Regions from separate parts of the Nonomuraea sp. NPDC002799 genome, predicted to be linked through region 2. Evidence: riboswitches for the same ligand, from Rfam matches in the RefSeq annotation. Region 2 holds a riboswitch; the other holds the start of a gene.
The links. A riboswitch is a leader RNA that binds a small molecule or an ion and turns the genes downstream of it on or off. The one in region 2 is predicted to bind cyclic di-AMP.
Positions count from the first base shown of each region.

Region 1: another riboswitch for cyclic di-AMP. It lies ahead of ACWD0F_RS21875 (hypothetical protein); the one in region 2 lies ahead of ACWD0F_RS28470 (C40 family peptidase).

Region 1 is NZ_JBSFVA010000011.1:192,753-196,150, reverse strand. It holds gene ACWD0F_RS21885 (MDR family MFS transporter) at 1-975, shown strand, start outside; gene ACWD0F_RS21880 (DUF5302 domain-containing protein) at 1,023-1,223, shown strand; cyclic di-AMP (ydaO/yuaA leader) riboswitch at 1,392-1,525, shown strand; gene ACWD0F_RS21875 (hypothetical protein) at 1,705-2,436, shown strand; gene ACWD0F_RS21870 (alpha/beta fold hydrolase) at 2,474-3,319, shown strand.
Region 2 is NZ_JBSFVA010000017.1:93,470-96,867, reverse strand. It holds gene serA (phosphoglycerate dehydrogenase) at 1-699, shown strand, start outside; gene ACWD0F_RS28470 (C40 family peptidase) at 1,240-1,809, opposite strand; cyclic di-AMP (ydaO/yuaA leader) riboswitch at 1,834-1,975, opposite strand; gene ACWD0F_RS28465 (3-isopropylmalate dehydrogenase) at 2,075-3,121, shown strand; gene ACWD0F_RS28460 (branched-chain amino acid aminotransferase) at 3,344-3,398, shown strand, end outside.

The DNA of each region.
Region 1 (3,398 bases), on a different contig from region 2:
GACCAGGCGAGCTGGCGGTGGGCCTTCTTCGTCAACGTGCCCCTCGGCCTGGTGCTGATCGCGATCGTCGTCCTGCGCCTGCCGAACCGGCCGGGCGCCGGCGGCGGCGGCCGTCCCGACTACGCGGGCATCGCCGTCTTCACCGTGGCCATCAGCGCGCTGCTCGTGGGGCTGACGGAGAAGGGCCTTGACGGCAACTCCTGGACCGACGCGGTCGTGGCCGGGCCGATCCTGGGGGCGCTGGTGCTGCTGGCCGTGTTCGTGGTGGTGGAGCGGCGGGCGGCCGGCCCGATCATGCCGATGCACCTGTTCGGGAACCGTACGTACACGCTGGTCAGCCTGACGTCGTTCGCCTCGGCCTTCTGCATGTTCGCCGGCGTCGTGTTCCTGCCGCGCTACTTCCAGGAGTCCCTGGGCGTCAGCGCCACCGAGTCGGGGCTGCGGATCTACCCGATGACGCTGGCCATGGCGGCGGGCAGCGTGCTCATGGGCGTCCTGATGTCCAGGACGAAGGTGTACAAGCCGTGGCTGCTCGTCTCCCCGTTCCTGATGGTCGCCGGCGCGCTGCTCTGCCTGGGCCTGACCCAGCGGACCGGCCCTGTGGCGCTGGCGTTGTGGATGTTGCCGCTGGGGCTGGGGGTGGGGCCGATGCTCTCGGGGCTGACCGTGGCCGCGCAGCAGTCCGTGGCGCCGCAGTACATCGGCACCGCTTCGGCGAATCTGACCTTCTTCCGTCAGATCGGCGGCTCCGTGGCGCTGGCCGTGGGCGGCACGCTCTATTCCGCGACGGTCGCCGCCGACGCGCCGGCGCACGGCCTGGCCGCCGCGCACGCCGCCGCGGCCGCCGCGGTCATCCCGTCGCTGGGCGTCGTGGGCGCGCTGGTCGCTCTGGTCGCGCTGCTGGCGATGCCCGCCAGACGGCTGGACGCGCCCGCCACGCCACAGGCCAAGGTACCGGCCGGTTTCGCGTCATAAGCGGCTCCATGCGAAGCTGTAAAGGTCCCAACACGACGGAGGTCCTCATGGCGGAAACACCGGAGCCGGAAACCAGCGAAACTCCCGAGGACGAGATGAAGCGCAAGTTCCGCGAGGCACTTGACCGCAAGCGTGACCAGAACGCGAGCGCGGGCGCGGAGGGCAAGGGCGTCGACACATCGAAGATCCACGGGGCGCACGGTCCAGCGGCGAGTAAAAGATCGTTCAGGCGCAAGAGCGGCGGCTGAAAGCTGGAATTCAAGGGAGGCACGGCATGCCGTGTCTCCCTTTCTCTTTGCCGAGAGAGGTAGATCTTCGCCCGATTCATGACGAATAGTTTGCGTTTGTCCGGAATGCGTGATTACAGTGGTCGCCATCACACCAGCTGGTGGTGTGGCCCTCACCCAGGAGGGACCAGCCGGCTGGCGCCGAATTCCGATCATCGGGAACCGGGGACCCAAGTCTTCGGGGTGAATCCGACCATGCGTCGGTAGGGCATCTCCACGCCCGAACCCGTCAGCTAACCCGGTAGGCGTGATGGAGAGGACCTCATACATGCGAAACCGCGTCGAACCCCCAGAGCGGGCGGTGCCGGCCGCCTGCTGAGCGGCCCCCCTTCCCCCGGCTTTTCCACGCTCCGCGCGGCCACCCTCCGTCAGGCGCTCTGCCCGGCTGTGCTCGTTCCCCCGAGCGTGTTCCCCGTCCCCTCGCGAAGGACCGTGTATCTTCATGTCTGCTCGTTCTGGCCTGCGTTCCCTCGCTCTGATCGGCGCCTCCGCCATCGGCGCGCTGACCATTGCCGGCGCCCCCGCTCACGCCGATTCCGGCACTGACGAGAAGATCCTGCTCAAGGGCTCGACCACCGCCTCCTACTTCTGGGACGACTCCTCCGGCCGCGCCGGCGACACCGGCCTGCCCGCCAGCGGCAAGCCCATGCAGAAGGGCATGATCGCCAGCCCGAGCTGGCCGCTGCTCACCGAGGGCTACGTCGTCTACAAGGGCAAGAAGATGCCGTTCTTCGTCGGCGACCGCGGCCCCGGCGAGCCCTCCAGTCGTGGCGTCATGCTCGACCTCGACGCCAAGACCTTCGCCGACCTCACCGGCGGCAGGTTCAACTCCAGCACGCTCGGCGTCGACGGCGTCGGCGGCCAGGGCCACATCGACATCGACTACGTCATCACCAAGTGGGGCGCCGGCGTCGGCAAGAAGAACCACCCGGTCGCGTTCTCGACCGGCGCCTGGGCCGAGCGGGACACCAACCCGGCCACGCCGCCGAAGGTCCAGGACGACGAGGAGGCGGCCCAGGGCGGCGGCCAGGCCGTCGAGGCCCCCGCGACCGAGGCCACCGAGGCCAAGGCGCCGGGCACCGTGGGCAACACCCTGCTGGTCGGCGCGCTGGCTCTGGCCGGTGGCGGCGCCGTGCTCGGGAGCGAGCGCATCCGCACGCTCATCAAGCGCTGACTTTACGGCGCAACACCAGAATGTCATTCTGGTGTCCGTGACCACCCGCGTAGCCGCCAACGGCATCGACATCGCCTACGAGAGCTTCGGCTCGCCGCAAGGGCGTCCCCTGCTCCTGATCATGGGGCTCGGCGCGCAGCTCATCCACTGGGACGAAGAGTTCTGCGAGCTCCTGGCCGAGCAGGGACACCACGTCGTACGGTTCGACAACCGCGACACGGGCCTGTCCACCCACTTCCACGACGCCGGCGTGCCCGCCGCGGGAGCGCCTTCGGCGTACCTGCTGGACGACCTGGCCGACGACGCCGCCGGGCTCATGCACGCCCTCGGCTGGCCCGCCGCGCACCTGGTCGGCGCCTCGATGGGCGGGATGATCGCCCAGACGCTGGCCATCCGCCATCCGGAACGTGTGCTCAGCCTCACCTCGATCATGTCCACGCCCGGCCCCGCGGCCGCCCCGCCGAGCGCGGCCGCCACCGCCGTCCTGATGGCCAGGCCCGCCGCCGGTCGCGAAGCCATCCTGGCGCAGGCGCTGGAGACGTGGTCGGTCATCGGCTCGCCCGGCTACGAGCTGGATCGCGACCGGGTGACCAGGCTGGCCGGGCTGGCCTTCGACCGGTGCTTCGACCCCGCAGGCACCGCCAGGCAGCTCGCGGCCATCATGGCCTCGGGCGACCGTACGGAGCTGCTGGCCGGGGTCCGGGTGCCCACGCTGGTGCTGCACGGCGAGGGCGACCAGCTCGTCCCGGTCGAGGGCGGCCGGGCCACGGCAGCGGCCGTTCCCGGGGCGCGGCTGGTGACCTATCCGGGGATGGGGCACGACCTGCCCAGGCCGCTCTGGCCCGGCATCGCGGCCGAGATCACCAAACTGACCTCCGGCTGACCTGGCATCTCTCATAGGGCCCGTGGCCGGGCGGACACGGGCCTGACCGGGCGCTCCTGACCGGGCGCTCCTGACCGGG
Region 2 (3,398 bases):
AGCGTGAAGCTGGCGCTGGCGGGCGAGTTCGTGCCGGACGCCGTCAACGTCCAGGGCGGCGCGGTCGCCGAGGACGTCAAGCCGGGCCTGCCGCTGGCCGAGAAGCTGGGCCGGGTCTTCACCGCGCTGGCCGGCGAGGTCGCCACCAAGCTCGACATCGAGGTACGCGGCGAGATCGCCGCGCAGGACGTGCGGGTGCTCGAGCTGGCCGCGCTCAAGGGCGTGTTCGCCGACGTGATCGAGGAGCAGGTCACCTACGTCAACGCGCCGCTGCTCGCCAAGGACCGCGGCCTCAGCGTCGAGCTGGTGACCAGCTCGGAGAGCCCTGACTGGCGCAACGTGGTGACCGTGCGCGGCGTGCTCGCCGACGGCCGCCAGGTCTCGGTCTCCGGCACCCTGTCCGGGCCCCGCCAGATCACGAAGATCGTCGAGGTCAACGGCTACGAGATGGAGATCGAGCCGACGGCTCACCTGTGCTTCCTGACCTACGCCGACCGTCCCGGCATCGTCGGCGTGGTCGGCCGCCTCCTCGGCGAGCACGGCATCAACATCGCCTCGATGCAGGTGGCCCGTGACGTCAAGGGCGGCAAGGCGCTCATCGCGCTGACGGTCGACTCCGCGATCCCGGCCGACGTGGTCGAGCAGATCGTGGCCGAGATCGGCGCCGACAGCGGCCGTTCGGTGGACCTGGAGGACTGACCTCCCCCAGTCGCGCAGGCCGCCGTCCCCACCGGGGACGGCGGCCTTTTTCGTCTCACCATGCGAGATAGTAGGACGTCCAACGAGATGGCTGGGGTATCGTTGACGGAAATGCGCCAGGTTCTCGTACTTATTACCTGCCGCGGCGGGGCCTGTTAGGGCAGGTCGACGACCCGCCGCGGTGTGCGGCGTCGCGTCGGCCGTCAAGTCCCTTTCGTTCGGTCCGTGACCCGGACCACGAGATCAGGCCCGGTCGGGTTCGCGACCGGGATCCGACGTCCTTTGGAACGCGCCCGCGAAAAGAGATGACTCACATGTACGAGATGTATGCCTGGAACCGTGCCGAGGAGCACGAGGACGAGGCCGTCGAGGCCGTGCAGATCGCGCTGGACCGCAGGGACAACGGCGGCGCCCCCCAGGACTCCGGCCGATAGGACGCGGTCCCGGAATTCCGCCGGCGGAACGAGCCGAGCTCTGTCCACCCGGCGGAATGAGCCGGCCGCCGGGCAGCCCCGCCGTCGCGGGGCCACCCGGCGCTGGTCAGAGGGTCGCGGTCAGCATCGAGGGCGCCGGAGTGCGGCGCTGCTCGGCCCACTGTCGTACGCCCTTGGGGTCGGGGCGGACCGCGCCGACGAAGGCGGTCCTGCGCCAGGCCGACAGCCGCTCCTCCTTCACCACGTCACCGGTGTGCGGCGCGTGGACCATGAAACCGGGCTTGGAGATCATGCCCACGTGCCCGAGGCCGCTGAAGAAGACCAGGTCACCTGGCTTTAGATCGTTCCAGGTGATCTTCTTGTCGAAGGCGCCGTACTGCTCCGCGGCGGTGCGGGGCAGCTCGATCCCCGCCTTCTCATAGGCCCGGAGCATGAGCCCCGAGCAGTCGTAACCCCGTTTGCTGGTTCCGCCCCAGACGTACGGCACGCCTTGCTTGTCCATGGCGAAGTCGAGGGCGGTCTTCCAGGCGGGCTTGTCGCGTGCCTGCTGGATACGTTTGACCTGGGGGCCGGTCAGGGTCGTCGTTTCGGAGCCGTCTTTGGGGGCGGCCTTGGGGGCGGCTGCTGCCTGGGCGGGGCCGGCCAGGGCGAAGAGCCCGGCGGTGCCCGCCACCACGAGAATGGCGATGCGAGACAGTGAACTGTCCTTCCATGTGGCCGACCGGGTTAGCTGACGGGCTCGGGCCTGGAAGTAGCCCTACGGCGGGTGCCGATTCGCCCCTGGGGGGAAAGTGGGTCCCCGGCTCCACACAGCGGCTGTGTGGATTAGGCGTCTCGGACTCTAACGAAACGGTCAAAAAGGCGCAATACCTAACAAATCGGACGTCCAAAAAATGAGACGGTGTGCCCGTCAGTCGAGACGAGCCGGTAAGGTACGGCCCATGGAGTCGCGTAACATCCGCCTGGCCGTCATCCCTGGTGACGGCATCGGCACCGAGGTCGTAGCCGAAGGACTCAAGGTCCTGGAAGCCGTGGGCACGAAGATCGAGCCCACCCACTACGACCTGGGAGCCGCGCGCTATCACCGCACCGGCGAGACGCTCCCCGACGCGGTGCTCGACGAGTTGCGCGGCTACGACGCGATCCTGCTCGGCGCCGTGGGCGACCCCAGCGTGCCGCCGGGCATCCTGGAGCGCGACCTGCTCCTGCGGCTCCGGTTCGCGTTCGACCACTACGTCAACCTGCGCCCGGTCAAGCTGTTCCCCGGGGTGGAGACGCGGCTGGCCGACACCCCGGCCGAGAACATCGACATGATCGTCGTCCGTGAGGGCACCGAGGGCCTCTACGCGGGCACCGGCGGCGTCATGCGGCGCGGCACGCCGCACGAGATCGCCACTCAGGAGTCGCTCAACACCGCCTACGGCGTCGAGCGCGTGGTGCGTTACGCGTTCCAGAAGGCCCAGTCGCGGCCCCGCAAGAAGCTCACGCTCGTCCACAAGACCAACGTGCTCACCTACGCGGGCGACCTGTGGCAGCGCACGGTCAACCGGGTGGCCGAGGAGTTCCCCGAGGTCACGACCGACTACAGCCACATCGACGCGGCCACGATGTTCTTCGTGAGCCAGCCGGAGCGGTTCGACGTGATCGTCACCGACAACCTGTTCGGCGACATCATCACCGACCTCGGCGCGGCCATCGCCGGTGGCATCGGCCTGGCGGCCAGCGGCAACATCAACCCCGAGGGCACCGCGCCGAGCATGTTCGAGCCGGTGCACGGCAGCGCCCCCGACATCGCCGGGCAGGGCAAGGCCGACCCGACCGCCACCATCCTGTCGGTCGCCATGCTCCTTTCGCACCTGGGCCTGCACACCGAGGCGGCCAGGGTCGAGCAGGCGGTCGCCGACGACATCGTGGACCGGCTGGCCGGTTGGGCCGGTCGCAGCACCAGCGAGATCGGCAACGACATCACCGCGCGAGTATCCGGCTAGGACCGCCTAGCCCCCCACAGCGCCTGGCGGTCCGATGAGGACTGCCGGGCGCTTTTTCGCGTCCGCAGGTTCCAACCACCCCATCGGCCGCTTGTCATCCCATATAGCGAGACAATAGGAAGTACGAGCTGCCCTCCGCGAGGATGCTGTCCGGCATCGAAAACCGGAGAACTGGTAGTTTCGCTAGATTTCGCAGTAGTCGCAGAGAGAAGGACCGACGTCATGACCATCGCTCAGAAGCTCAGCTTCGACGTGCAGCTATCCGACCACGCTCGCA